2 regions of the Corynebacterium freiburgense genome follow, and region 2 is predicted to be linked to the other one. Evidence: riboswitches for the same ligand, from Rfam matches in the RefSeq annotation. Region 2 holds a riboswitch; the other holds the start of a gene.

Region 1 (14,960 bases), 1.3 Mb from region 2:
ACTGGCGTTGAAGCACCATAGGTAAGTACCACGGCCATCTGCAATAGTGTTTTAATATTTGCTCGAATATGCGGCTCGGTATTCGATTCAAATGTTTCGGCGCAATCACCTCCTTGCAGGAGGAAGGCGCGTCCTAACGCAACCTCTTCTAATTGTTTCCGTAATGCACGGATCTCAGGGGCTACCACAATCGGTGGTACCGATTCTAAAATTTTACGGACGGTATTCGCTTGCTGCTGATCCCAGCTTGGCTGCTGGTATGCGGGGCGTGAAATAACGTCATCAAAACGCTCTTGGATGCCGCCAGGCAATGGCGGCAGATCTGGGAGCTCAGCCACGGGAATATCTACAGTCCAACTCACGCAAACTATTTAACCACGGACATCACAGCATGTTCTAAATACTGAATGAATTCGTCCCACAGAGTGAGAGCGCTAGAGTTTTTCTTGGGAATTTCGCAATAGAATTCCCAAGGTTATAGCGAGAGCACCGCCGAGTTTTGAGCACTAAGAGGCACTTTTTCAAAACACACTTTGAATTTCGCCAAATTATGGCGCGCATCCACTAAAGCGTCGTGATTATTGTCGGGAAGCTTTGGCAAGCGTGGGCGCCCGGCAAATTCCCAATACTGCTTAAGCTCTCGGGTAAACCGAGGGATCCGTCTTGGCAAACCGATCATGTCACCCCAAAGTTGGACGAGCACAACGTGGTCATATGCCCCGACCCAAGCCCATAACTCCGGGTCGCCGGGGGCGTCGAGAAGAAATTCTAGAACTTCCGCTTTTATTTGCTCTGGTGATCGCCACACTGGGTCACCGGGGTTTGGCAATTGGTTCAGTACATTTTTACGAACCCAATCATTGGCTTTGCTTTCATCAAACGCGGTAGATACTGCATAGTATTCACGGCCGTCCTCACCGACAATGCCAATGGAAACGAGATCGATAGTGGTGCCGTCTTCAATAAATTCCGTGTCGTAGAAAAAGCGCATAATCAACTAACCAAATCTTTGAAAATAAAATCTTGCCGAACTTAGCGTAGTCGTTTCTTGGTAACCCCGTTAAACTTTCCTAACGTGAGTACACACGAACGCGAAAAACAGTCTTTAGAGCAGCTTTCTGCGCAGCAAATTAGCCACATATTGGGGCATCCTGCCATTATTATTACGGCAGCATTGCTGGCACTATATGCGTTTTCGCTAAGGGTTGTGGATTTCGATGCAATTGGTACCAGCGCATTTTGGCGCTATCACATTGATATTGATGTTTACCGTGAAGGTGGGCGCGCATTCCTCCGGGGTGAAAACCTTTATACGCAGGATTATGCGGTTGGCGGTATTCAATTACCGTTTACCTATCCCCCGCTAGCTGCAATTTTATTTGCGCCGCTTGCGGCGGTGCCATTGTCCTTTGGCGCGGTTGTTTTTGATTTAGCGTCGATGATTGTGTTGTGGTGGTGCTTGGTAATTGTGCTGCGCCATGCGGCACCGGTGGTCCCGGCAAGGCTTGTGGCATTACTAGTGTTGCCTGCGGCGCTGTTTTTAGAACCAGTCACAGAAACTCTGGATTTTGTGCAGGTAAATATTTTCCTGATGGCCTTGGTCCTGATAGATATTTTAACTAAGAAACCCTGGCTACCCAGAGGTTTCTGGATTGGTTTTGCCGCCGCAATTAAGTTAACTCCTGCGGTATTTGGTTTGTATTTTTTGATTCGCCGTGATTGGAAGTCAGCAGGGGTAGCCATCGGGTCTGGACTCGGCTTTACCGCATTGGCTTGGTTGATTAGCCCTTCGAATTCAATGCAATATTGGTTGCACACTTTGAATGATCCGTCTCGTATTGGCGGATTAGGGTATGCCGGAAACCAATCAATTCGGGGACTGCTATTCCGCCTTGTTGGAGAGGACGCATCAGAATTACTGTGGAAGGTCAGTATTCTGGCGCTGATTGCGGTGATTGCTGTGGCAATGTATCGTTCCTCACCTGCGGTTGCGGTGGTTTTAAATTCTTTGGTTGCATTGCTGTGTTCTCCGGTTTCATGGTCGCATCACTGGGTGTGGATGGTTCCTGCCTTGGTGTTATTGGGCGCTGCCGCACATAGGCATTGGACGATTTTGGTAGGGTTTAGCGCTTTATTGTTTGCTGGTTTTTTCCCGCCACATTGGATGTTGCCGCATCACGATGATGCGGAATTGGGTTGGAATGGCGCCCAACAAGTCCTGGGCAGTTCGTATGTGCTTTTGGCTCTCGTGTTGGTAGTTGGGGTATTGGTTGTGAATTTCCGTAAGCGGACGGCGGCGTCGTAACGCGGGCATGATTGTAGGCCCCTTCCCTACACAGGGTTGGGGCTTTGACAATCCTTTCGAACGTTAGAACGGTGGCGGGGTGTCGTCTTCGGGGTCGACGTGGCGTTCTCGTTCGGCTTGTCTGCTTTGCCTAATTGTTTCGTTGTTGGCGTCGATGGTGGTGCCGAATCTACCCATACCGCGCCTGATTGGTGGGCTGGTATTGTCGTCGGCGGTGGTTTTCCCTGAGTGTCGGGTTACATTGTGTGTGGGGTGGCTACAAAGCCCGGCAAGTGGTCCTTCAGGAAAAGTCGTGCCAAGGTTCTGGTATTCCTTGCCAATTTTCGGGTCGGTATCTTGCCAGGTGACGGCACCGTCGGAGTCCATGTGTGCGGTAACTTTACGGTCGGTTTTAAGGTTGTGGTGTCCGCGACATAGACATTGGAGGTTGCCGAGTGCAGTCCAACCACCAGCTTCAAATGTAATCACATGGTCGATATCACAGGCAGAAGCAGGGGTTTCACAGCCTGGGAACCTGCAGTGGCCGTCTCGGAGGCGCACTACCGCGCGTTGATCGTCTGTGGGATGGTAAATATCTCGACGCAGGTTAGCTATTTCAAGCGCGTTTCGGTAGCGCACCGGATAGTTGTGGACGCGCAACTGCGTGTCTACATCGAGTTTGCCAAAGTGCTCGAGTTCGGCAACGGTTAGGGCTTCAGTCGGAGAATTTTCCCCAATCCCGATAATCGTTATGTTCGTGGTTTTTGCCGTACCGCAGATTAGCCGTGTCATTGCTTCCACTTTGCTTATTTTCTCGTTTTTGGCAACGGCTTCGATATGGCGATCCATCGATTCTGCTGTTAATTTATCTACCTCGGCACCGATAAGCCATAGCCCGGAGTTGAGGCTGGGCACGCTCCAGTAGTTTGGTTTTGCTGTTTTTTCTACTTGATCAATTGACCCATACATACTTAACACACGTTCAATTACTTTGCGGAGTGCCCGCGGCGTAGGTAGGCGTTGATGTTCCACTCTTGGGGTGAATCGTTGGATAAGTACCCGCTGCAAGGCCTGGGTAAGCCGGAGCGGCGGGGTCGTCGGCAAGTCTTGAAACGCACGTTCCATTGCGCATGCCATGTCCGGGGTGACTAACCCGTCTTGAAAAACATACGGCGCCAACTCTGGCAACTGCTCTTGAAGACGGTATACAAACCCCAACATAAGACGCACGCGTGCTTTTCGGAGCCCCGGATCATCGCAGCACATTTGAGCGATTACCTTATGCACATCAGCGTATTGAAAATGACGGGCAGCTACGTGATAACGGTAAAACTCAAATTCTTCAATATTCAGCGCCAACCGCCGCGCACCGTTATAGTTCTCCGGCGCCTGCACATGAAAGAAGGCGTTCCTGCGAGCAACCATAGATTCCACCACCCGATACGATTATCAATCCCTGATATCAATTATTCTACCCATAATCTCCCCTTAGGACAAGGATAAAAGCCCAGGTCAGCCATCTTAAGAAAATCTAAGCAGGTTCTCCGTGCATGTATCTACCAGCGAAAATATTGCACAACAGTTTCAGGTTATTTTCGACGCCCACCCCTTACTGCACCCCTCTAACCAACCGTAGACACCCATATGGGTAGCATACGCGCTGTTAGATAGACATTTATATATTAAAGCGACCAAATTCCGATATACCCCCGCAAATTCAATCTTAAAAACACGCCAAAACCACCCCTAAACAGGGGCGGTTTTGGCTGCGTACTAGCCAAGAAACAGCTAGCAGGTCACTTTGACCTTTACCTTTGAAACTTGCTGGGTGCCTTCTTGGAAAGCGTCAGTTTCCACTGTCCAGGTATTTTCACTCTTTTCGATCATGGCCGCCATTTCCTGCTGGTCCTCGGTTTCCAGGTGGATATTGTTTGCTCGGAGGTCCAGACTGTCAAGGGTTGGGGTCTCATCGGGGTTATTGATATCAATATCAAGTTCCTCTGGTTGCCCCTTTGGTGATTCAATATTTAACTCGGGTGTACCATCAGTGACATCTGGGCGGCACGTTATGGGAACGAAGTTACCCTCCACAGGCGCGCCATCAACCTCCACTATCACTTGGCCTTCGCCAGCAGGCGCCATTGCATTTGAAGTTGCTTCTGAAGCACTGGACGTAGTTTTTGTCATTTCCGCAGCCGATGATGTGACACTCGAAACTGCACTAGATGCACTTTCGGTTGCGGTATTGGTTTCACCGCACGCAACCATCGAAGCCGCAACAATCGGCACAAGTGCAATCAAACTTACGTTCCTCATTGTATAACTCCTAGGGTGAGAGAATTTTCCGTACCCCATCGAGACTACGTAAATTACGAACGTTGTGTCACAGCAACATCATGCGTACCGCTGACCACACTTTTCTTGGAGCGGGAACGAATTTTATCCAATACATCCCATGGCGTTGGTCGCGGAACAACCACCCATGAGAGCACGGGAATACGTTTTAGACATTCAACAAGTACGCCGCCGCCAAAGGCAATGAGGATACAATAACCAATCCACAAGGTTGGCGAATCCCAAAGGCTGCCAGTCTCTTCGGTAAATGCTATTTCCTCATACCTGTAGGTGAAGTTAAACAATAAGGTGAGAGCGATCGGATGCCCCAAATACAGCACAAGTGTATGGCGTCCCATCAGTTCCAAGATTTTATTTATCCCAGGAACGCGCGAAAGTACCACCACTAATGCAATGGCCGCTGGCAGCATTAACAATCGCACAGTGAGTTTTACTAATACATCAATATCATCGCTCACAAGAAGAATATTGCCTGGCAGATGCCAACCTTCTACTGGATATTGCAGGCGGAGTGTCCACAGAGTTTCCAGAACATAGCCAGCCGCATAACTTAATGATGCAACCCCTAAACCCCAAAGGTACATAACGCGGTCAGCAAACCAGGTAATCAGCGAACGGCCATGCGCACCAATAAAAAACACTGGCATAAACACCATAATGTTTAGTACGATTGGCTCCCACTCAGATGCAACCAAAAGCGTAAGTGGCAAAAACGATAATGCCACCGCAATCCATGGTTCAAGTTTCCGAGTACACCACAGCCCCAAGTTACATAGAACCAGGCAGTACAAAAACCAATACATATTTCTGCCACCCACGGTGACATCCCAATAAAACCAAAAATCGGGCATTGGCTGATTATGGAACTTCTCAAACTCAACGTTTTTCAACCATTGTTCCACCGGTACCCAAAGCACGTACGGAACAATAAAAAACCATAAGCGCTTTGCAAGGAGTTGAGTAAAGCTATACTGCAGGATCTTCATAGAGAAAAACCCGCTGACCAAAAAGAACAGGGGAAGCCGCAAGGCTGAGATCATTTGGTTGTATTGTGCAGGCAATGTATCCATGCCGTTGGGTACGGCAAGGCATGCATGGAGCAGAATTACCCCGAGGATTGATAGTCCGCGGGCAGTATCTGGCCAGGCCAAACGTTCCGCCTTACGTGGGGCAGCTGTGCTTTTTACCACTGCCGGGTTGCTCACTCGCTCCCTCTCCTTGAGCTCATACCAAGCCCAAGTGGAGTTTGGGCCTTGAACAACCTTACTGGACAATGAGGAACTTTGGTAGTCCCTCTACCCCACTCCTGGGCACTAGAAGTTTGTTGGCTCCGTGCCCTTAGGGTGCCCTTCACCAGCTGCAAGAGCGGCTTTTACATCCGCCGCATAGGCGTCTACGTACTCTTGTCCAGATAGTTCGGCAAGTTTCGCAACAACGTAATCGGTAAGTGCGCGGGCCGCTTCATAGGATTGGGGATCAAGCCCCTGCGATTCCACATATGCATTAGGATCGATTGGCTCACCAATTCGGATACCTACTTTTGCTGGGCGGAGAATCCACGAGCCGATTGGATTTGCGGCGCGGGTTCCAATCATGGCTACGGGTACAATCGGTGCCTTGGCGCCGAGAGCCATAAAAGCCATACCTGTTTTGCCTTTATATATACGTCCGTCTGGTGAACGGGTTCCCTCTGGGTATATACCTAAGAGATCACCACGATTGAGTATTGCCATGCCGGTATCAATAGCGGCTTGGGCCGCATTTGCTGAGCTGCGGTCAATTGGGACTTGTCCAACGCTAGTAAAAAACCACCGCTGCAATCCTCCTATAACGCCGGTACCGGTGAAATATTCTTGTTTGGCCAGGAAGGTGATTTGCCGTGGGCATAGCAACGGCAGAAAAAAGGAATCCGTAACCGCTTGATGGTTTGAAGCAAGTATTGCGCTTCCAGTAGTAGGAATATGCTCCAGCCCGGTTATGGTGGGACGGTTGTACAGCCTTAAGAGAGGCCCCACCAATATGCTTTTAAATGCCCAGTACCACTTGTTTTGCATTGTTTTCCACTTCCCGGTGCTGTGTGAGGGTGTCAGGCGAGCTGACGGGCGAGGTCTGCTACGCCAATCATACCTGCCTCGCTTCCAAGCTCTGCTGTTCGGAGGCGTGCTAGCGGGCGGTGTCCTGCGCCCACGATTCGGCGCGCATAGTGCTCTTGGGCTTTATCTAGGTAGAGCATTGCCTCGCTGGCTACTCCCCCGCCAATTACAATAAGTTCTGGGTCGAGGACATCAGCTACTATTGCCAGCCCTTCACCTAGCCAGTGTGCAAAATCTTCGACGGCGGCAACGGCTGCGGTATCACCACGACGTGCAGCCTGCATAACTACGTGTCCAGTAAGGGCTTCGGGACGTGCGTGGTAGTCAATACTAAGGCGGGAATCATCAAATGCACCGCTGGCAATAATTTCTCGAGCGGTTGCTACGAGTGCCGTGCCGGAGCAATAGCGTTCTAGGCAGCCGCGTTTCCCACATGGGCAGGTGCGACCATCAGGCACCACCGTAAGGTGGCCGAATTCCGGCGCAGTGCCATAGGCACCCCGATAAATTTCCCCATTAATCATCAATGCCCCACCGATGCCGGTGCCCATGGCAAAAAGTGTCCAGGTTTTTGCTTTGCGGGCGGCGCCAAAGCGGTATTCGCCCCAAGCAGCTGCATTAGCATCATGTTCGACCCGTACGGGTACTTGGAGGAATTCTTCCAGTCGTTGTTTTACGGGGGTGTCACGCCAAGGCAAATGGGGAGCAAATCGAACTGTTGTGCATTCAGAGTCTAGGAATGCCGCAACGGCTACACCTACGGCGTGAATATGGTGGCGGCTCCCGAGTTTTTCAACGATGTGTTGGATTCCGCGTTCCAGTGCAACAGTACTGCTGGGTGTTGGCACTTGCTCGAGGTCGAGTATGGTGCCGCATGCGTCGACGACCGCACCTCGCAGGTTGGTTCCACCAATATCAAAGCCGATCGTTGCGGTCCCGCAGTCTCGGAACATAACGAGCTTTCACCTACCGCTCTTAAGCTATCCAAATAACTGTTCAAGTATAGTTTAGGATTCGTGCTAATCGATTTCCCATTTCACGCCATGACCAATATTCTTGCGCGTTTCGACGCCCAGCTTCCCCCATCTCTGCACATAGCTGAGGGTTTTCCAAGAAACTAATAAGTGCCTGAGCCAGAGATTCAATATTACGGCCATCCACTACAACACCACTATTCTCAGTAATAGTTTCGGGTGCACCACCTGAATTACCCGCAATTACCGGAATACCGCATGCTTGCGCCTCTAAATACACAATGCCAAGGCCTTCTACATCGATCCCAAAACAACGAGTACGCGCTGGCATTGCAAATACATCGGAGCTGGCGAGAAACGCCGTGCGGAGGGCGTCGTCAAGCGGGCCAAGAAAACGAACCGAAGCACCTAAGGGTGCGGCAAGGCGAATCAATCGGCGGCGATACTTGCCATCGCCTACCAGTACGAGAGTGGCGTCTGGAATCGCCTGCAGCACTATCGGCCATGCACGAATTAATGCATCCTGACCTTTACGCGGCACCAACCGGGAAATACAACAGACCACTGGTTGGTGTTCGCTAAGCCCCCAACGGGCACGAACCTGGCTACGCCGCATAGTTGGCGCAAACCGCTCGGTATCAACCCCGGACGGGAGATGTGCCCACTCTACCTGGCCGAATGCTGGTTGCAGGCGCCGCAATGTGTATTCGGAAATATATGTGGCGATATCCGCGCTAACCCCTATCCTGCGCAATAATTGCCGCGCCACCGGCACCCGCGCCCACCCCACTTCATGCCCGTGGGTAGAAACCACCACACGTTGTGCCCCAGCGGCCTTCGCTGCCGCCCCTAAGAGACCTAATGGGGCCGCTGCACCAAACCACACGGTTGTAATATTAAACTCGCGTATCAGCCCCTGCATGCGTCTCGACGCCGCCGGCGTAGGCAATAAAATCCGCCCCGGCCACCGCACCACCCGGTATGGCAGATGGGCATCAAATTCCCGTGCCGCTTGTGCGTCTTGCGTAGAGGCAAACACTACGACTTCATCGGCTGGCAATGTTGACACAAAATCACGTAGATACGACTGAATCCCACCTACCGTAGGTGGGAAATCATTCGTGACTAAAAGAATACGTGGCACTAGTACCTGCGAGCACCATAGAACGGCATGGAATCCATAGGCACAACCTGAACCGGAATACCATAATCCGAAGCATGCAATAACATGCCATTACCAGCATAAATACCTACATGCGTAGCGCCCGGATAATACCCAATTACATCACCAGGCTGTAATTCCTCCCGGCTCACCGGGGTACCACCAGCCATCTGCGCCTGCGAGGTCCGCGGGATCGTCTTGCCCTGCTGCTGGTACGCCCAATAAATCAAACCAGAACAATCGAAAGCATCCGGACCAATAGCACCCCAACCATACGGTGCACCAACCTTTGTCATGGCAACCTCAAGGGCACTCATACCGGAAGGATTCGACCCGGAAATCCCTAGCAGGGAATGATTCACCGGCCCGTTCTTAGCTATCCAACGTTCTCGGTCTGCAGCACTTAGCCCCTCAACCCTGCGGCGAATATCCGCAGTTTGGCCATCCAGCTCTTCGCGTTCCTTTTCCGCCCGCTTGCGTTCGCTTTCCAATTGGGAAGCCTGATATTCCGCTTGTGCCTCCGCACGCGCCGCCCTACTGTGTTCGCTAGCCGCTCGATCCGCAGCCTCTAATAGGCCTTGCAGCACCTGCTCCTGGTGACGGGTCAATGACGTCATATATGCGGTACGGTCAATAGCGCTTTGCGGATTCTGCGCCGAGATCACGCTTGTTACCGGATCGACATTGGCACCGCGGTACTTTGATAAAGCCAGCCGATTTACCTCAGACTGATTAGTAACCACGGCTTCCCTAGCCGTATTGGCATGATCAGCAGCCACCCGAACCTGCTCACGAATCCCATCAATCTCAACTTGCTTAGCCTCAATGTCTATTTCAAGTTGCTTTACAGATTCGTTTTTACCTTCGATCTCTTGGGATACCCGTTCTAAGTCAGCAATCAACTGATCGACTTCCGCCGGATCCGCTTGCGCATGCGGAATCACGGTAAAACTTAGAACAGAGGCGCCAACTAAAACCGCGGACGCAATAGTGCGACGCAACTGCGAACTAGACACCGAAACCCTTACTCACTTTCCAATTTCACGTAGCGGAGATTGCACACACTCATCTACCGCATATGAAGTAACACTATGACTATAAACGCTTGATAACGGTATAAGTAAAAACAACCAGGAAAGCTGAAACAAATGTGACATTTGTTCTTATTGTGCTTAAGTGGGTGCGATTGTTTGGTTCTGTTTACCCATTACAGAAGCACAAACCCGCAGTAAGACAATGCGTAATACAAAGTCACTGCGGGCAAATTGCACTATGGATACAAAGAAGCGTTAGAAACGCACTGCCGAGTGGAATGGCATGTAATCCATGGAAACCTCAGAGAGTGGGGTTCCCTCAGTAGAAGCGTGAATAACGGTGCCACGGCCGGTATAAATACCAACGTGCGTAGCGCCTGAATAGAAGGCCACAATATCTCCAGCTTGAAGCTGATCATAAGCAACCTTTTGACCCTGTGCAGCTTGCTCGTATGAGGTGCGAGGGATCTGCTTACCTACCTGAGAGTATGCCCAGGAAGTCAGTCCGGAACAGTCAAATGCATTCGGACCACTAGCGCCCCACACATACGGTGCGCCAATCTTTGAGGCTGCCGCATCCACAATGACCTGGCCATTATTTGCTTGCGGCGCACCTGGAAGCGCGAACCCTGTTGGAGCCGAAGCCTGGCCACTCAGTGCCGGTACCCAATCCCCTACACCAGGAACATTTTGGATATTCGGAACATTTTCGATGCCAGGGACATTGAAGGTGATTCCTGTGTTCGGGACCACCACATCAGCAGCTTGTGCAGGTCCCGCAAAAGCAACGGTTGCGCCGACGGCGACAGCAGAGGCAGTTGCTGCGTTTCGAACAGTGTTCGGATTACGGCGGCTGTGCTTACCCACGATAGAAACTCCAAATCTTCCTTTGTTTGGCCGACCGGGTTAGCTGTCGGATTCGGAAGCGGAAGGCTCCCTATCCTGCTCCACGCCAAGCGCATTCAAATGCATTCTGGCGCTCTCGCAAGGAACTCACCCCAGATAAGGTTTGGTTCCCCGGTTTACATCCACCACTTCCACTTGCCGGAAGCTTGTAAGCAGATGCAATTAGGCATTTTTTGGTTGTCTCTTGCTCACCTTTCGAGGTTTGTATATCTCGCTCGGTTCGCAATGTCTCATTTAGGTTACGAAAGGGGTATTCGTTTGTCCAACGCCCACAAGCAAATCGGACGCTTCTCAAGTCCGTTACCGTCCTGTTATCAAACGATTTAGCCGACCCTTCAACAACCCAATAAAAAGACTTATTGCTACACAGCATACACCATTTTTAAAACGCGAAAATGGGTTGTACGCTGCATAAATGTTCATTTTTTCGAAGAACACTTTCCCAGTCTAGCAATTTCGATACGCCCCCAACTTGAACTGCCCCCATCCTTGTTACAAAATAATTTTGTGACTTCCGTCACATTACCTTGGAGCGGGGCAAAAGTTGATTGTTCTACACACGCCGCGCCACTCGACTATGGCACACATAGCCCGCAAATCTTCACCTATGGCCAATATTGGAGATTTCACAATCGTAACACTGGTAACTTAGATAACAAAAGACGCACTAGCTCAGCCGGCACTCAATCAACCCCTTTTATAAGAAGACTCACGCCAAATTCTTAGGTTTTCAAACTGTCCCACCTCTCTGAGCATGCTTTAAGGTTTGTTTTAGGATCTGTGGTAACTGATGTGGCTGAACTGACGCTTCCATTGAATCAGTTCGGCACATCCGCGTTTTTCAAAGCACCAAGGCTCGCAGGAACCTAATTTCCCGCATTATATAAGGTGCAAAAAGGCAGATTTAACAGTCAGCGATATTTTGTGCACTATTTCTGCAGGTCAGAAAAAACTGGCGTTAAATCTGCCTCAGGCAGATTTACATCGCACACAGCCAACCAAAAATGAAAGCACGAAGCTAAAGGCTCTGAAGCCCAAAACCGCTATAACAAGACCTCACGCAAACCCTCACCACGCCAAAAGCTCCACCCTTACCTTCTTGGCGCTGTTTAATCCTGAGTGTTTGGTAGGCGTCTTCACATCTGCAAAAGCATTACCTAGGTATGACATACAAAAAGCCCGCCTCCACATATTGGTGGAGCGGGCTTTTAGGAGCGCAGTAATGGAATTACCTAGACGCGGCCTTCGGCCTCATCTTGGGCACGGTTCGCCTGTTGTAATTCTTCGAACATCTCAGCTTCTTCAGCATGGTTGCGGTGTTCGATTTCTTCTGCCTTCGCAGCAATTTCTGCGGAGTCTGGCTTGAAGTACGAGCCGCGACCAGGTGCACCTGCAAAACCGAGTTGGTTCATCTGCTTCGGCACTGGGGCACCAGCGTATTCCAATGGAATTGGGTGGCCGTGGTCATCAACTGGGCCGAGTGGCTGGTGGACCTCAATAAACGCACCGTTTGGAAGCTGGTTAATCACACCGGTTTCAATACCATGTTCAAGAACTTCACGGTCAGAACGTTGCAAACCAATACAGATGCGGTAGGTCACAAAGTATGCCAGTGCTGGGAGCACGATCAGGCCGATACGACCAATCCACGTCATTGCATTCAGCGAAATCTGGAAGTGGTATGCAACAAGGTCATTACCACCGGAGATTGTTAGCAATGCATAGAACACCAGTGCCATAACGCCAATGGATGTACGAACTGGGACATCGCGCGGACGCTGCAACAGGTTGTGGTGGGCGTCGTCACCTGTCATCTTGGCTTCAATGAATGGGTACGCAAAGAGCAGACCCACAAGCACGCCGAGCATAATGGCAACCCAGAACACTGCTGGAATGGTGTAGTTACCAAAGTACAGCTCCCACGCAGGCATAACACGAGCAGCACCGTCGGTCCAGAGCATATAAATATCCGGCTGGGAACCAGCGGAGACCTGAGCCGGGTTATATGGGCCAAGGTTCCAGATAGCATTGATTTGAGTAGCACCGGCAAGGAATGCAAGCAAACCGAAGGTAATCAAACCGAAGGCAACCGACTTCACAGCAAACACTGGGAGAATACGGACACCAACTACATTGTTTTCAGTGCGGCCTGGTCCTGGGAACTGGGTGTGCTTCTGGTACCAAACCAGTGCCAGGTGAGCTGCAATCAGGGCCAGCAGAATACCTGGGATCAGCAGAACGTGAGCCACATAGAAGCGGTCCAACATAATGTCTGATGGGAAGTCACCGCCGAAGATCAGCCAGTGCAACCAAGTACCAATCACTGGTAGGGAAACCACGATTGCGGACATAATACGCAAACCAACACCGGAAAGCAGGTCGTCCGGCAGGGAGTAACCCATAAAGCCTTCAGCAACAGAAAGCAGCAACAACACGCAACCGATAATCCAGTTGGCTTCACGTGGGCGTCGGAACGCACCAGTGAAGAAGATACGCATCATATGCACCATAATGGATACGGCGAACATAAGCGCAGCCCAGTGGTGCAGCTGGCGAATAAACAGACCACCACGAACTTCGAAGGAAATATTCAGTGCAGTTTCATACGCACGTGACATTTCGACGCCGCGGAGAGGGCCGTAGACACCGTCGTAAATAACCTTCGTAATGGAAGGGTCGAAGAATAGCGTCAGGTAAATACCTGACAGTAACAGCACAATAAAGCTATATAGCGCAATTTCACCCAATAAGAATGACCAGTGCGTAGGGAAAACCTTATTGATCTGCTGGCGGACCATCGCTGACATGGTATAGCGAGAATCCATATTAGTGCCCATTTGGGCTAATTTATTGTTGCTCATGACTTACGCTCCCAGAAAGCCGGGCCGACAGGCTCAATAAAGTTGCCAGCGGCGACGAGGTAGCCCTCTTCATCAACTGTAATAGGCAGCTGAGGCAACGCGCGAGCGGCAGGACCGAAAACAGGCTTACCGTACTGCAAAGCATCGAACTGCGATTGGTGACATGGGCACAGGATGCGGTTGGTCTGAGCCTCATAGAGTGAGGTCGGGCACCCAATGTGCGTACAAATCTTAGAGTATGCGTAGTAATCGCCGTAGTGGAAATCTTCTTGGCCTGCACGCTCAATGGCGCGCTCAGCATCCTCGTGACGCAAACGAATTAGCATTACCGAGTTCCGCGGGCCATGGATAGAATGCATGTGCATTTCATAGACTTCGCGGTGTGGATCATAAAGGTCACCATCATTAACATCCTCTTCCGGGAGCGGGAAGATGGTTTCCATTGAGCCAGCAGCAAGATCTTCTGGACGCATACGAACCAGACGGGTAACACCTTGTGTGGTGAAGTGTCCGTCATGCTCCTCGGCAATAGCGCCAGTGTCACGGCCCAGGTATAGCTTGGTGCCCTTCTCTACGAGGGTCCAACCGCTGGTCCACAATGTGCCATCACCTTGGATATCGACGCCACCGGGCTTTGGCCGCCAAGGATTCTTTACCATGCCGCCAAGCGGGGCAATAATAATTAATCCAGCGAGTACGGCACCAGCACCCATTAAGCCTTTCAATAAGCTACGACGCCCAAGGGTGGAGGTTTCCCAAGAATCGTTCAGCAATGCGACGAGCGTGCGCTGATCAACTTCTTCCGAGGGGCCGTCATGACGGCGCTGTACCGAAATCTCTTCCGGAATAAATTTCTTCACATACATCACTGCGCCAAAGCCCATGCACAAAATGGACAGGCCCATAGTGATGCCCAAAAGCGGGGTGAACAAGGTGTAGAGCCACAGGCCTTCTTCGCCAAGGCTCTTGTATTCCCATGGCCAGAATAGATATACGCCTAGGAATACCAGTGCAAATACAATGCCGAGGAAGAACCAGATGGCTACCGCACGCTCAGCACGCTTTTCTGCTGGGTCGTTTGGAATTGGGAAACGCTCCTTGCGGTACGCAACCGTGACTTCATCGAGTTCTGTGCCGAGGCGGGCAAGTTCCTCATTGCTCATGGAGTTGAGCTCTTGAGAGGTGTACTTTTTCTTTTCGTTGTTGCTCATGAGCGCGATCCAATCCACAATGCAGCGGCAACCAGTACCGAAATACCAACAAGCCACATCAACATGCCCTCAGTGACAGG
Region 2 (14,960 bases):
AATTCCATCCGGAATCAATCGGCACTACGCACGGTGTTCGACTGATGCAAAATTTGATCGAGGCAACCGGATGTTTGAAGGACACCACAACATGGGTGCGCCACGCCATCGATCCCGTCGATTTTCCTGCGTTAGCACGGTATTGGTCCACCCAATATCCGCACCTGGTTTGGCTCGATAGCGAGGTCAGCCTGCTTGCCGTGGGCAGAACAACCGTTCATCCATCCCAAATTCCGCAGGGCCGCTTGCGGGCGGATAGCTGTTCGGCTGGCGTGGATTTTATCCCCGGCGCACTTGGCGCCTTGACGTATGAGGCATCCGGAGGATGGGATGGCGCGACTTCGAATCAAATTGCGGACCACGAACGTTTTATCGTTCCCGAGATTGTGGTGCAACGCGATCACCAAGGGACGTACTTGCTCACCAAAGATGGCAGTGATGCGCAACTCCCAGATCTACCACCGGCGATAGAAGTCCCCCAACCACCCCCACACTCCCCCATTCAAATGTTCGATACCCCCGAGGAGTATCACGCAAAGGTGGCCGCTTGTCAGGACTTTATCCGACGCGGCGAAAGCTACGAACTATGCCTGACCACCGCGGCGTCGACACGCACAGATATGCGACCGATTGATCTCTACCTGAGGCTGCGAAATCTCGCCCCAGCGCCGATGGCGGGCTATCTCCAGCACCCTGATGTTGCAGTGCTTTCTGCCTCGCCAGAGCGGTTTTTGTCGGTGCGCGGCGGGGTTGTCACCGCCTCACCAATCAAGGGGACTCGCCCTCGAGGTCGTAATGACACAGAGGATCTACAGCTCGTGGAAGAACTCGCTGCCAGCGAAAAAGACCGCGCGGAAAACATTATGATTGCGGACCTGCTGCGAAATGACCTTTCACGAACATGCATTCCTGGAACGATTGAGGTCCCAGAGTTATGTGTTGTGCATACCTTTGCGCGCGTGCATCAATTGGTTTCCACGATTACGGGTCGGCTGCCGTATGGGACACCAGGTTTTCGGGCCGCGTTGTCGGCGTTCCCCGGCGGCTCGATGACGGGCGCTCCAAAACAACGTTCGATGGATATCTTGGCGGATATTGAAGGGCGCCCGCGCGGTTACTACTCGGGGTGTCTCGGTTATGTGTCCGCAAACGGGGATTGTGATTTTAGTATTTTAATTCGCACGGCGGTACACAAAGACGGCGTTTTGTCCTATGGTGCTGGTGGGGCAGTTACCCTGCTCAGCGACCCCGAAGAAGAGTACAACGAGGTGGTAGTGAAGATGCTGCCATTTCGGTTGTTGCTCGGAGAGGAATCATGAGAGCCACGAGCTTTCGGCTTGTCGACGGCCGCGTCCGCAACCTCACCGGCCACCTTCAACGTTTACGACTCGACGAAAAGCAACTCGCAAAAGTCCGCACAACACTTCGCAATGCCGGTCCTGGCACTTATAACCCGATTATTCGAGCCACTGGTTCCTCTGTGGAGGTTGATATCCGGCCCGATCGACCCATAAAACCCCAAATCGTCCTTGATGCCCACCCTCACCAGGACCAGCGCCTTATCCCCACCGTCAAAGGCCCAGACTTAGGCTGGTTGGCCACCCGCATGGATATTTCTCGACGCCGCGGCTGCGATGAAGGTTTACTCGCCCATAACTGCAAACTTATTGAAGCGATTCATTCCGCCATTATCGTATTCCACAACAACACGGTCTTATGGAGTGTCCACGCACGTGCCCTCCCATCAACGACCGCAGCTCAAATTCTTCCCCTTCTGCAAGCACATGGTTACCAATTAAAACCTGTAAATGGCTATGCCATGCACCAACTCCGTGACGGCGAACTTTGGTTAGCAAATGCGTTTTCCGGCATTCGATGCGTTTCCGCATGGATGGAATACGGCGCACTCGAACCAGCACACACTGGTTTTGCGCCAGATATTGCTGAAGCGAATACGTGGTTATGGGAGCAAGCAGAAGAAGTGTAGTTCCCCTACACCTCGATAGTTTTCTCGTCGTCGAACGCAATTGCTATTGGCTGACCAAGAATATCCGCTGGTGGAGTGTCGGTATGTGCCCCACACCCATATCCCGAGTGAACGATTCTTCCATCTGCCGAATACTCATTCACGCACACCCCAAAGCGGGGCCCTACCGGCTCACCCACCGGCAAATAGAATGCACAATCGGCGCACTGCAATTTGGACCTAGTTGCGAACTCACTCGATGGCCCAAATTTTCCTTGCTGCCAGCGGCTCCGGGCATCATCCAATCCTTGCCGGGTCAATTGCTTCGCCGAACAACTGCCGGGCACTTTTACAGTGTGGGGGCCTTCAATATCCGCTAATCGAGGATCGTTACTTCGCGGTGGTAAATCATCATTTGGGCCCAAATCCCCTGGCTGAACGCGATCAATATACGGAACCCATTCCGGTGCCCGGAGCGCACCCTCACCCGGCAATAAGGCCAACTCATTTACGGTAATACGCCGTGTTCCTGGCGCGCAGGCCAAAACGACTTGCCATTCCCATCCCCGATACCCTTGCATCTTCGTTGCAAAATGATGGGTTACAAGATGTTTTCCACTACTAATAGCGCGAAGATGTTCGCCAATTTCCCCTTCGCCAAAATCTTCTAAAGCAGTGCGGGCTACTGCAATTGCTTTGGAATCTAAAAGGAAGTTGCGTCGACTACGAGATGGCACGTCGTTCATTATCACCCATATACGGCATGATAGTGTTCATGGCCCTCCGTTTTAGGTTTCTTTGTTCCACTGTCTATGCTCTCGGCGCGCTGAGCGCCTGCACCACCGAAGCCTCCCCACCGTCCGAACAACTCAACCTTGAAATTGTGGCCACACACCCATTTGATGATCGGTACTTTACGCAAGGCCTCGAAATGGTTGGCGATCAGCTTTTGATTGGTACCGGTCTGGAGGGGGAAAGCCGGATTCTGTACCGCACACTCCATGGCACCGAATCGCAGAGTAAAGACTTGGACCCAGAATATTTTGGTGAGGGAGTTACTCGCACCGAAAACGCCGTGTGGCAACTCACATGGCGACATGGAACGGCCATAAAGCGCGACGTCGATACGCTCGAGGAAACTGGACGCGCAACCTACTCCGGCGAAGGTTGGGGTTTATGCTCGTTTCCAGATCGCCTCATTATGTCCGATGGCACTTCCCAATTGCGCGAACTCGACCCGGAAACTTTTGTGGAACTCCACCGCGTCCAAGTCACACATAATGGCGAACCTATTGACGCCCTAAACGAACTCGAATGCGTAGACGATTCCATCTATGCAAACCGCTTCCTCACCAATGAAATCGTGCGTATCGACGCCACCACCGGCACCGTTACCGGCACCATAGACGCCTCCGGCATCGACAGCGGCGCCGCACCCGACCGGAACAATGTTCTTAATGGCATTGCGCATATCCCCGGAACCGATCGCTTCTATATCACCGGAAAGCGTTGGCCAAAACTCTTCGAAGTGCGTTTCCAACCAGCACGATAAACTCTCAAACATGGCTACGAAACGGAACCGCGCAAACCTTCAGCAATTTATTATCCTCATTATCGCAGTAGTGCTAGTTGTAGCGGCTTCCATCGGATTCCAAACATGGTGGAATAACCGTCCTGGTACCCAGCCTCACGATGTCACGCTGAAAGCAACCAGTGGCGGTCAAGAAATCACCGTCCCACCCTTTAGCGTTTGTGAAATCGGCACCACTTGTGAAGGTGAAGAAGTCCCCGAGCTAAAACTCCAAGACTCCCTCCATATCACATTGCCAAAAGAGATTTATGATCACGATTGGCGACTACTAAAAATCTATGACGATCCCGAAGCAAACCATGAAGAGTTCTACACCGGACACGAAAAAACCGAAGTCGACATCGCAGCAACCACCGACGCCGGCGCAAAACTTACCGTCGTAGAAGTATCCACCGCTCTTATTGGCACCAACCCCAATGGGGAAGAATCCCCCTACGCGGTTGTCTGGTCCATCAAACTCAACCAGGAGTAACCCAAAGGGGCTACCGAGTACTCGGTAGCCCCTTTACCGCTATACGAGCGCTGATTGCCTAGGCATCAAGCTCCTTGGCGACAGCCCTCAAAATCTCCGCAACCTGCTTACCAGACTTACGGTCCGGAAACCTCCCGGCCCGCAAATCAGGCTGCACCTTTTGCTCCAAAATAGTCACCATATCCAAAATCATGCCGTGTAACTGCTCAGGCTTGTACTTATGGTGTGGCTTGCGGGAAACACGGGGTTGCTCCAGGATTTTCACGCGAAGTGCCTGAGGCCCTTTTCGGCCCGCTGCGAAATCAAACTCGATTCGCTGGCCAGGATAAAGCTCCGTCACACCCTCAGGGAGAACCTGCTTACTAACAAAGCAATCCTCCTCGCCAGGATTTGTAACAAACCCAAAGCCCCGTTCGGCGTCATACCACTTCACTTTTCCGATCGGCATGTCCTATTCACCGCTTCCCAAGTAACTAATGAACGACGGGATAAACCGCCAGGCAATAAGCCTTCCCACCGACAAGGAAGGCAGACAGATAACTATACCCGCCAGTACAACGCTGCGGGGAGAGCGAAAATTTCCGCGACGTCGAAAAGCTTTTGTAGACACATTAATCAATGTCACACTATTCTTTTTGGCGACGCTTGAACTGGGGTTTTGCAAACTAAAACGATAAAGAGCAGACCTATTTTCGCGTTTTACGTGACACATTCGTTATAAACCGCTACGGTCTATGTCAGGCACAACAAGATGAGACGCATATGGTCCCTCCCGCCAAACCCTGTCTGGGGACCTAACGTAATCATTTTGTGCTTTATGTGCTTGTACGTATCACGACAATTTCATTGCAGACAGGGGTGGGGAACCCACTATTGGTGATTTGCTAAAAAGTCACCTTGGGGTGAAGCCACAGCAACACAGTGGCCGGGCGCTTTCCTTCTCAGCCCGAACCCGACAGCTAACTTCGCAGGCGGAACAACGAGAGGATTTATTTTTCAATGGCCCGACATGCAGCCCGCACTTCGCACCCGTTTGCCAAGCTTGCCGCAACTACCGCAGCGTTTGGCACCGCAGCCACATTGATGGCACCGCCAGCTGCCGCTGCCCCAGACTCCGACTGGGACCGCCTTGCACAATGTGAATCAGGCGGCAACTGGGCAATCAACACCGGCAATGGCTATCACGGTGGCCTCCAGTTCTCACCATCAACCTGGAACGCTTACGGTGGCCAGCAGTTCGCAACGTACGCATTCCAAGCCTCCCGCGAACAACAAATCGCGGTTGCCGAAAAAGTACTCGCTGGTCAAGGTTGGGGAGCATGGCCTTCCTGTTCATCACGCCTCGGCCTGAGCGCTGGTCCGACACCTCGTGATCACGTTGGCGCAGCCGCCGCCCCCATTGCCGCCCCCGCTGTACACGCAGATCCAGTAGCGCAATTCATGGCAAATCCGACCAAAGCTGTCTACGAAGCAATCAAACAAGCTCTTCAAAACGCAGGCATTCCAATGCCTGCAGCTATTAACGATGCCTACTACGCGCACTTCGGATAACTCCTAGGCCACCCCCTTTTCAGGGGTACGATATCCAAACTTCTTATAATGCCGCTTTTCCTCTTGGGAAGGCGGCATTTTTGCATTCGTACTTTTGCCCCCATGCAGCACATTCAGCGACTCAAAGCGCATTACAAAACTGGAAGTTTGCAAAGAAATTTGCAAACTTGTTAATGATCTAAGCCTGAGATTTTCGCCCGATATCTCAAAAGTGTGACAAGTTGGCGAAGATCATGTGTAATGTCTCACAACGTCACCAAAGCGTGATGCAGCTTTCAGATCAATAAAGCGTTCTGCAGCACGCTCCCCGAATAGCCTGCCGAGAGAGGTAGACATGACTGACCCCACACGTGCCAAGCACGTTCCCACCCCAGAGGAATTCCTCGAAGTCTCAAAGAGCGACGAATTCGCCGAACTTCGTGGCACTTTCCGCCGCTTCGCATTCCCGATGAGCGTGGCGTTCCTTGCCTGGTACCTCGGGTACATCGTTACAGCCACGTTCGCTGTAGATTTTGTGCAACAACCCGTCTGGGGTGCCATCAACGTAGGAATGGTTATGGGCCTCGCCCAATTCGCAACAGCTGGCCTTGTTACCTGGGCTTATGTTCGATTCGCCGATAACAAACTTGATCCTGCCACCGCCGCAATCCGCGACAAGATGGAGTCCCCTCGATGAACCTCTCAAACCAGACACTTGCCAGCGCGGCCGTCGAAACTGGCAACCCGATTCTCAATATTTCAATCTTCGTTCTCTTTATTGTGGCCACTATGGCCATCGTGATTCGTGCTACCCGGCAGACCTCCCAAAAAGGTTCAGACTTCTACACCGGTGGCGGATCCTTTAATGGTTGGCAAAATGGTCTAGCCATCTCCGGCGATTACTTGTCTGCAGCGGCATTCCTAGGAGTCACTGGCGCCATCGCCCTCTACGGCTATGATGGATTCCTCTATTCAGTGGGCTTCCTTATCGCTCTTTTGGTCGCACTCGTGCTGGTAGCAGAGCCACTGCGAAATACCGGTAAATTCACTATGGCGGACGTACTTTCATTCCGCCTTAAGCAACGTCCAGTACGCACTGCAGCCGCTATTTCCACACTTACAATTTCTCTTTTCTATCTAATCGCACAAATGGCTGGTGCAGGTGGTCTCGTGGCACTGCTCCTAGGCATTTCCGGTAAAGGCGCGCAATCTGCAGTTGTAGCAGTCGTAGGTATTCTTATGATCGCCTACGTCCTTATCGGTGGTATGAAAGGCACCACCTACGTACAAATGATCAAAGCCGTTCTATTGGTTGGCGGTTCTCTAATTATTTCACTCCTGGCGTTCTGGGCAATCGGTGGCGGCTTTAACGCAGTCCTCGAAGCAGCTGTAGCCAACCACCCACAGGGTGATGCCGTTCTTAATCCGGGCATGAAGTACGGAAAGAGCACCTTAACCAAACTCGACTTTATCTCCCTTGGTATGGCACTGGTATTTGGTACCTCCGGTCTGCCACACGTACTTATGCGCTTCTACACTGTGCCTACCGCACGTGAAGCACGCCGCTCCGTAACCTGGACCATCGCAATCGTTGCACTCTTCTTCCTGCTCACTGTTGTTATGGGTTACGCTGCTGCAGCACTTGTTGGCCCAGAACAGATTCAAAACGCACCAGGTGGAGTAAACTCCGCTGTGCTCCTGCTTTCTTCTAAGGTCGGCGGCACAATCTTTATGGCATGTATCTCAGCCGTTGCCTTCGCAACAATCCTCGCAGTAGTAGCAGGCCTAGCGATTACCGCTTCCGCATCAGTAGCACACGACCTGTACAACTCTGTATTCCGAAACGGCGAAGCAACAGAAGAAGAACAGGTCCGGGTTTCTCGCATCACCGTAGTAGTTATCGGCATCCTCGCAATCGTCCTAGGCATTGGCGCAATGGGCCAAAACATTGCCTTCCTGGTCGCCCTCGCCTTCGGCATCGCAGCCTCCGCTAACCTACCTACCATCTTGTTCTCCCTCTACTGGAAGAAGTTCAACACCACAGGTGCTCTATTCTCCATCTATGGTGGCCTGCTTACCTCAATCATCCTGATCATCTTCTCCCCAGCAGTATCCGGTTCACCAACCGCAATGGTTCCATCAGCCGACTGGGCATGGTTCCCACTTACAAACCCATCCATTATCGCAATCCCAGCTGGCTTTATCCTGGGCATTATCGGTACTTTCATTGGAAAGCCTGATAACTTCGAAAAGAAAGCCGCCGAAATGGAAGTTCGCTCCCTTACCGGCGTCGGTGTGGAAAAAGCAGTTTCCCACTAGTTCCAGTCTCGATCAAAGGCCTTATGCCGCAGAAGCGTGTATAAGGCCTTTTGGCTATGCAAGGTTAGCCGTAAAAGGTGTGGAAGACATGCACGGTATGGAAGACATGCACGGCTCCGATCCAACACACCCACAATTTGGCGCGGAGGTTTGGCATTCCCAAACCGATCACAGTGGGTACTGAGAAGACCAAACCTTCCCCCCTCAGATCTCGCAACTCCCATACAGACAATAAACACGTTTGCAGGAATGAATTGTGTTGGGGTTGGAGCGAGCTTGGCTTTTTCGGAGAGCCTTGTGGTTGGCCTTAAGGAGTCGTTGGGGCTGATGTAGTTTTTGGTGCTTGTGTGATTATAGTGTCACAGATGTCGCTGGGAGTGGCTTGCTTTGCGGTTTGTTTGCAGCCGGCGGTTTGGTTGTGCGCGTCCGGTGGCCTGGGATTTGGTTGGGGGTTGGTGGGAGATGCCTAGTCTTTTCGGGCGCTGGCCGGTCTTTTCGGGCGCTGGTTGGGCGTGTTGTCACAGATTCCATTTTTTTCGGCGGATTTTATGGAATTTGTGACACGATAGGTAGGGAACCTGTCACAGATTCCATTTTTTTCGCTGTTTTTATGGAATCTGCGACAAACCCCAGGTCAACGATTGTGCGCAATGTTGGTTGCTGTCACAAATTCCATTTTTTCGGGCGATTTTATGGAATCTGCGACAGTTGGCATAAAAACATCACCAGTTCAATAGGGTCAGCCTATCAAACTGCAGGGAAAGCGGCTCAAAGGCTCGTAAAGCCAACGTAAACCCCTGGGAATCCCTGGTTTTCAGCCCCACCAACCTGAAAATCAGGCAGATCTAACACACCCCACCACCCAACAAAGGCAGATTTCACATCACCCACAACCCGCCACCGCATTTCCCCAGCTCACACCCCCAAACCAGGAGCCCACAACACAAATCTGCCTGCTTCTAGCGCTTCTTCCCTATTCCAGGCATTTCTCAGACGACTCCCCCGAGCTTCCCACGATCTTCCACACCCCAGCCCACTCCAGAAACACATCGAACCTCTAAAACCCTCACTTCAAGGTTCCGCAGGAAGAAAGTTCCACAAGAAGAAGGTTTTAGAGGTTCAGCGCTATTGTGTGTTAGGGCTTATTGGTGTTGGTATAGGGGTGTACGTAGCCGAGTTTTTCGGCTGGGAGTGGGAATGGAGTTTCATCGCCGTATGGGCTTGAGGCTCCAGCGACTTTGGAGATAAGTTCGGTTACTACGTGTCCGTCTCCTGGGGCATGGTCGGGCCAGCCCGGATCGACGTAGCCTTTCTTTTGCATATTAGCCATGTGCTTATTCTTTCAAATCGGGGGCAGAAAAGTCATCTCTTCTATGGTTAGACTCGTGTCCATTATGTCTAAGAGTGTTGATTTGCCAGAAGAGTTTGGTTCGTTTCGGGATTGGCTGATGTCACTGGATAATGCCGCCTTAGAGGAACTGTTTGAGCTTCGCCCAGATGTTTTACATCCACCACCTCCCAGTTTTGGGGTTTTAGCTGCTCGTTTACAATTGTGGCAGTCTCTTGCACTGGCACTTTCGCAATTGAATGCGGTGGATCTTTTGGTTTTGGAAGCGGCAGCAGATTTGGGTGGAGAGTTGACCCCGGTGGATGCCCCCGCTGTGGTGTCGTGGGTTTTAGAATGTGTAAATGGTTCACGTTTTGAACCTCCGCAGGATAAGGATCTTAATGAGGCGATTCGAAAGCTACGGGCACTGGCTCTGATCTTTGGCTCTAAAAAGCGTTTTCGGGTGGTGTCGGAGGTGATGGCAACGTTACCTATAGATTGGCAACTATTACCGGAGCCTGGAGTGCCTTCTCCTTCGTATTCAGAGGCGCAGGAGTTTATTGAGCATGCGGATTCTCGGTGCCGCAAGATTTTAGAAACGTTACTGGATTCGGGTGGTTCTGGGATCACAAAGGATGCAGATGAAGATGCTGATCCTCAGCGTCCTATTCCGATATTATTGGCGGCGGGGTTATTGCTCCGGGTGGATTCGCGAACTGTTCGTTTAGCGCCAGTGACTCGGCGGGTGTTATGGGATTTAGGTCCTTTGGATATTCCGTTTGTGCCGCCATTCCCGGATATAAGTTCGGATGATCAACAGTTTGATCAAGCAGATCGTGGGGCGACTGCAGCGGGCCTCGAAGTAGTCCGACATATGGGGGAATTGATTTCCGTTTTGGGGGATTCGCCAGTGGCGTGTTTACGGGATGGTTCGATCGGGGTTCGTAGTGTTCAGCGCTTGTCAAAAGAGCTAGATATTAGCCAATTTGAAGTGTGTCGATTGGTGTGTTTGGGAGTTACTGCGGGTCTATTAGACACCGGAATTCCTGAGCTCGCTACTGAGGGCACAGAGCTCAAACCCGTATTAGCACCTACGGTCGATGCCGATGCCTGGCTTGCAACAGATCTTCATGTTCGTTGGGCCATGCTGATCCAAGCTTGGTCTGGATCGTACTTCGGTGCGTGGTGCGTGGTTCGTCCGGTGAATTTGTTGCATGTAAATACATTCCTGCCTGCGCTACGGAAAACGAAGCAATTATTACTCTCGCAATTTGTTCGAGCGGGGAAAATGTCGCTTGATCAGGCATTAAGTATGGCTGGTTTTTATGCGCCTTTAGATGCTAGCAATATGCAGTATCCAAAAGAGGTTTTAGATGAGGCAGTGTGGTTGGGTGTGCTTGATGCGGATTTTTCCCCAACGCATATGGCTAAAGCACTTATCGAGGACCCCGCACAACTGGAGAAAGCAACGGCTTTAGCAACCCCTGCGACTGTGGATTATTTTATCGCTCAAGGGGATATGACAATTTTGGTGCCAGGTCCTTTAGAGCCAGTGATCCAGCGCAAACTTGAACTTTTGGCGGATCTTGAATCCCCCGGGTTGGCGAGTGTGTATCGGATTTCAGAAGGATCTTTGCAACGAGCATTAGATGCTGGTCTCGGCGCAGAGGACATTGCGTCGTTTTTGCGGGATTACATTAAAGGTGAAGTGCCGCAGGCAATTTCATATCTTTTGGCAGATTTAGGACGCCAGCATGGTGATCTTCGAGGTGGGAAAGCACTGAGCTATGTGCGGTGTCAGGATACTGATTTGCTAGAGCATGCGGTGTCTGTAACTCCAGAGCTACGGCTTATAGCACCAACTGTAGCTATTTCGCATTTGTCTCTGGGCTCTATTTTGGAGAGTTTGCAACGTGGTGGCTTCCGGCCAGTAGCTGAGGATGCACATGGTTTCACTATTGATATGCGCCCTAGCCCAACTCGATTGATATCTGGTACTACGGTACAATTAGCGCCGGAGCTACCAAAGATTGATGCAGCTGAGGTAATCGCTGAGCTTCGGCAAAATACAAATAAGGCGACCACTGAGAATTCTTCGCCCAATATTCTATCTACGCTGCAGGCAGCTGTACGTTCGAAGCGGAGGGTGACCCTGGGGTTCGTCGATAAGCATGGTGTGGCATCTGTACGGGTGGTGCAACCTATGTCAGTGACCGGCGGTCAGCTTGATGCATTGGAGCCTTTGACGGGGGCAATACATCGCTACCAGTTGCATCGCATTACGAGTGTAATTGTGGATAATTAGGGAGTTGAATTGTGCAAATGGTAGGAGGCCTAAGGTGTCCTTTGGAGATGGACCACTTATTGTCCAATCCGATAAAACTGTCTTGCTAGAGGTGGATCATCCGCTTGGCGACGAAGCCCGCGCCGCCCTAGCTCCCTTCGCCGAGCTCGAACGCGCACCCGAACATGTGCATACCTATCGGATTACTCCCCTAGCATTGTGGAACGCCCGCGCAGCTGGCCACGACGCAGAACAAGTAGTCGATGTATTAGAGCGTTATTCGCGCTTTCCGGTTCCACAACCATTGCTTATCGACGTCGCCGAAACTATGGCACGCTATGGACGCGTACGTTTACACAAACACCCCGCCCACGGGTTGATCTTGGAATCCAGTGAAACCGCCATTCTGACTGAAATTACCTTGCATAAGAAAATCAAACCTATGTTGGGGCAGGTAATTGATTCGGAAACCGTAGTAGTGCACCCATCAGAACGTGGACGGCTTAAGCAAGAGTTATTTAAAATCGGCTGGCCAGCCGAGGACTTAGCCGGATATGTTGATGGTGAGGCCCATCCAATTGCGCTTTCGCAAGACCAAGAAACCTGGGAGCTTCGGGATTATCAGCGACGCGCGGCAGACTCCTTTTGGCAGGGCGGCTCTGGAGTTGTGGTGCTTCCATGTGGTGCCGGAAAAACTATGGTTGGGGCGGCAGCGATGGCAAAAGCCCAAACCACCACTCTGATTTTGGTAACCAATACGGTTGCTGGGCGGCAATGGCGCTCGGAATTACTTCGCCGCACTTCACTAACCGAAGATGAAATCGGCGAATACTCTGGTGAAAAGAAGGAAATCCGTCCAGTAACTATTGCCACCTATCAGGTAATGGTGCGGAAAACCAAGGGCGAATATCGGGCGCTTGAACTCTTTGATAATCACGATTGGGGCCTGATTATCTATGATGAAGTCCACCTCCTGCCCGCGCCGGTTTTCCGTATGACCTCTGATTTGCAGTCCCGACGCCGCCTTGGACTTACCGCCACATTAATCCGTGAAGATGGCTGTGAGGGCGATGTGTTTTCCTTAATCGGGCCGAAGCGTTATGACGCTCCCTGGAAGGACCTGGAAAACCAAGGGTTTATTGCTACTGCGGATTGCGTGGAAATCCGCACCACTATGACCGATGCGGAACGTCGAGCCTATTCACTTGCCGATTCCCGCGAACACTACCGGCTTGCCGCCTGCGCGGCCACGAAAATGCCTGTGGTGCGGAAGCTTTTGGAAATGCACGCTGGACAACCCACCCTTATTATTGGCGCGTATTTGGACCAATTAGAACAAATAGGCACTGAGCTTGGAGTTCCGGTCATTGAAGGGAAAACCCCAACCAGACTCCGGGAAAAACTCTTTAGTGCATTTCGACGCGGCGAGATAAATGTCTTGGTAGTAAGTAAAGTGGCAAACTTTTCTATTGACCTCCCGGAAGCCGCAGTGGCCATCCAAGTTTCCGGAACCTTTGGATCGCGGCAAGAAGAAGCGCAACGCCTTGGCCGATTGCTGCGTCCCAAGGCTGATGGTGGTCAAGCACATTTCTATTCCGTGGTGAGTCGGGATACTAAAGACACATTGTATGCCGCACACCGACAACGCTTTCTTGCCGAACAGGGTTACGCATACCGAATCCTCGACGCAATAGATATCCTCCGACCCATGAAAGAAAACTAATGTCAGCTTTTAGTTTTACCGTTGACACCACACACGCCAAAACCCATAATGAGTTTCTCAAAGACCAAAAACGCCTCCAGATTTCCGCACTGGTGTTTGGTATCGTGCAGCTCCTTGTGGCCGCAGCGTTTCTATGGTTTACCAATCAGGCAACATGGGCCTGGCTGCTTTCAATTGGACTCGCGGTTACCGCCCTGGTGAGCTTTAGCATGATCGCTATTATTCCGAAAAAAATAGGCACGCCCCAACATATGTATGACACCTATGAGCTTGTGCCAGCAATAATCGCCAAAATAAACCCCCGCGATATGGTACTGCTCGCGCTTGTCGACGCCCGCGTCGACAACACCAAAGGCAGCCCGGCCCCCGCACTTGCCGCTCGCACGATCACAAATCTGGTCGGGCATTCACGAACCGTTGGCGAACGCGTGCCAGCGGTGGCCGTTGCGGGCCGTCGTAATATGAAAAACACTGGCTTTTGGGATGAAATCTCCCCTATGCCAATCGCCTGGGGAACGCCGCTACCGGAAACGATTAAACAGGCCAGCAAGGCTATCCCCCAGCAACAATGGCAAACGCTCGCTAAGCACGCCGCGCGTATCGACGACGTGCTGGCCACCCCCCTCAATTTACTGCGGCTCTAATGACAGTTACTGGTAATACCCAGCTTGCAAAGCATTACCCTAAACCATGACTCCAGGGTGGAACGCAAACCAATCTTTGGAGCAAACACCACATCAGAAGGGTTTGAGCCACCACCAAAAATATTCCAAAGCGCCGTAATAGTAGCGATCTCCGCAGGCTTTTCTGGAGGATTATTCGGGTGATATCCAAAATCAAGTTCCCGATGTAACTCCTCCGTTGGCGGATCAATCACCGAAAACGCATCCGAAGCCGCACTAGTCGATTTGCTGTCTGGCGGGATTAGCCAAACTTCTTGTAACCCCGTGACCTCATTGCCAAATACTTCAACATCGAGAGTCACGGCGTCGGCACGCTTATGAGACGTTGCAGCTGCCTGCCAAGGTTTTGGCGCGCGTACACGGACTTGATACAAGCCATCCGGGGCGTCTGTAAAGAAATACCTACCATTGGTATCGGTCTCAACCGTGGAAATAACCTTATCCCCACTGAGTAACTCGACCCGAACCTTCGCTGCGGGCCGCTCCGTTACCTGACGTCGCGAATCGCCATTGGCATCAAAAAACACGTCCCCCGCAAAGCTATACGTTAATGCCGCGCCCATATTAACCGACTTCGACGAAGCTGATACCTGAAACGGTTCACTTAACCGCCCACCGTCGGCACGCCGGGTTGCGTGATTATCGGCACCGTCTGCCGAAAAATTAAAGCCATCGGGAGCCCGGTACAGCAATTGATACTCCCCAACAGGCAAATGCTTAAAAGTAAATTTTCCGTTTTTAGCCGAAGTCTTTTTAACAGCCCAAGGCTCTTCAATCGGCTTCATTTGGCCGTCAGGAGACTCCTTGCGAAGCAACTGAACTTCAACTTCAGGGACCGAGCCCGTAGCGTCTGTATCCTCGCGAACGCCATCACCGTCGGTCTCAAACCAAATAGCGCCAAACACCTTACCAACTGTAGGCACAAACATTGGCGCTGGAATATCCACGGTACTACCAGCAGCAAACTCGACGACCTGAGAATATGCGTATTTAAACTCTGGATTCTCAGGAGCAAAACCACTGGTTCCTTCAGGCGCAGGATTCGTTTTACCCCAATCAGAATGC

Evidence for each region. A riboswitch is a leader RNA that binds a small molecule or an ion and turns the genes downstream of it on or off. The one in region 2 is predicted to bind cyclic di-AMP.
Region 1: linked by a shared signal. The riboswitch ahead of CFREI_RS09270 (C40 family peptidase) and the one ahead of CFREI_RS03405 (resuscitation-promoting factor Rpf1 domain-containing protein) in region 2 are both predicted to bind cyclic di-AMP.

Annotation. Positions count from the first base shown of each region.
Region 1 covers NZ_CP047355.1:2,033,241-2,048,200, forward strand. The annotation lists gene CFREI_RS09220 (class II 3-deoxy-7-phosphoheptulonate synthase) at 1-362, opposite strand, end outside; gene CFREI_RS09225 (polyadenylate-specific 3'-exoribonuclease AS) at 476-991, opposite strand; gene CFREI_RS09230 (glycosyltransferase 87 family protein) at 1,076-2,305, shown strand; gene CFREI_RS09235 (HNH endonuclease signature motif containing protein) at 2,369-3,709, opposite strand; gene CFREI_RS09240 (lipoprotein LpqH) at 4,073-4,600, opposite strand; gene CFREI_RS09245 (acyltransferase family protein) at 4,654-5,844, opposite strand; gene CFREI_RS09250 (lysophospholipid acyltransferase family protein) at 5,953-6,693, opposite strand; gene CFREI_RS09255 (ROK family glucokinase) at 6,726-7,685, opposite strand; gene CFREI_RS09260 (glycosyltransferase family 4 protein) at 7,729-8,850, opposite strand; gene CFREI_RS09265 (C40 family peptidase) at 8,850-9,884, opposite strand; gene CFREI_RS09270 (C40 family peptidase) at 10,158-10,769, opposite strand; cyclic di-AMP (ydaO/yuaA leader) riboswitch at 10,783-10,987, opposite strand; gene qcrB (cytochrome bc1 complex cytochrome b subunit) at 12,041-13,669, opposite strand; gene qcrA (cytochrome bc1 complex Rieske iron-sulfur subunit) at 13,666-14,880, opposite strand; gene qcrC (cytochrome bc1 complex diheme cytochrome c subunit) at 14,877-14,960, opposite strand, start outside.
Region 2 covers NZ_CP047355.1:735,959-750,918, reverse strand. The annotation lists gene CFREI_RS03435 (chorismate-binding protein) at 1-1,319, shown strand, start outside; gene CFREI_RS03430 (aminotransferase class IV) at 1,316-1,987, shown strand; gene CFREI_RS03425 (DUF3027 domain-containing protein) at 1,993-2,712, opposite strand; gene CFREI_RS03420 (glutaminyl-peptide cyclotransferase) at 2,742-3,518, shown strand; gene CFREI_RS03415 (DUF2771 domain-containing protein) at 3,529-4,029, shown strand; gene CFREI_RS03410 (cold-shock protein) at 4,088-4,477, opposite strand; cyclic di-AMP (ydaO/yuaA leader) riboswitch at 4,855-5,020, shown strand; gene CFREI_RS03405 (resuscitation-promoting factor Rpf1 domain-containing protein) at 5,029-5,580, shown strand; gene CFREI_RS03400 (DUF485 domain-containing protein) at 5,915-6,256, shown strand; gene CFREI_RS03395 (monocarboxylic acid transporter) at 6,253-7,878, shown strand; gene CFREI_RS03390 (hypothetical protein) at 9,014-9,208, opposite strand; gene CFREI_RS03385 (helicase-associated domain-containing protein) at 9,273-11,510, shown strand; gene CFREI_RS03380 (DNA repair helicase XPB) at 11,545-13,212, shown strand; gene CFREI_RS03375 (DUF3239 domain-containing protein) at 13,212-13,856, shown strand; gene CFREI_RS03370 (SdrD B-like domain-containing protein) at 13,853-14,960, opposite strand, start outside.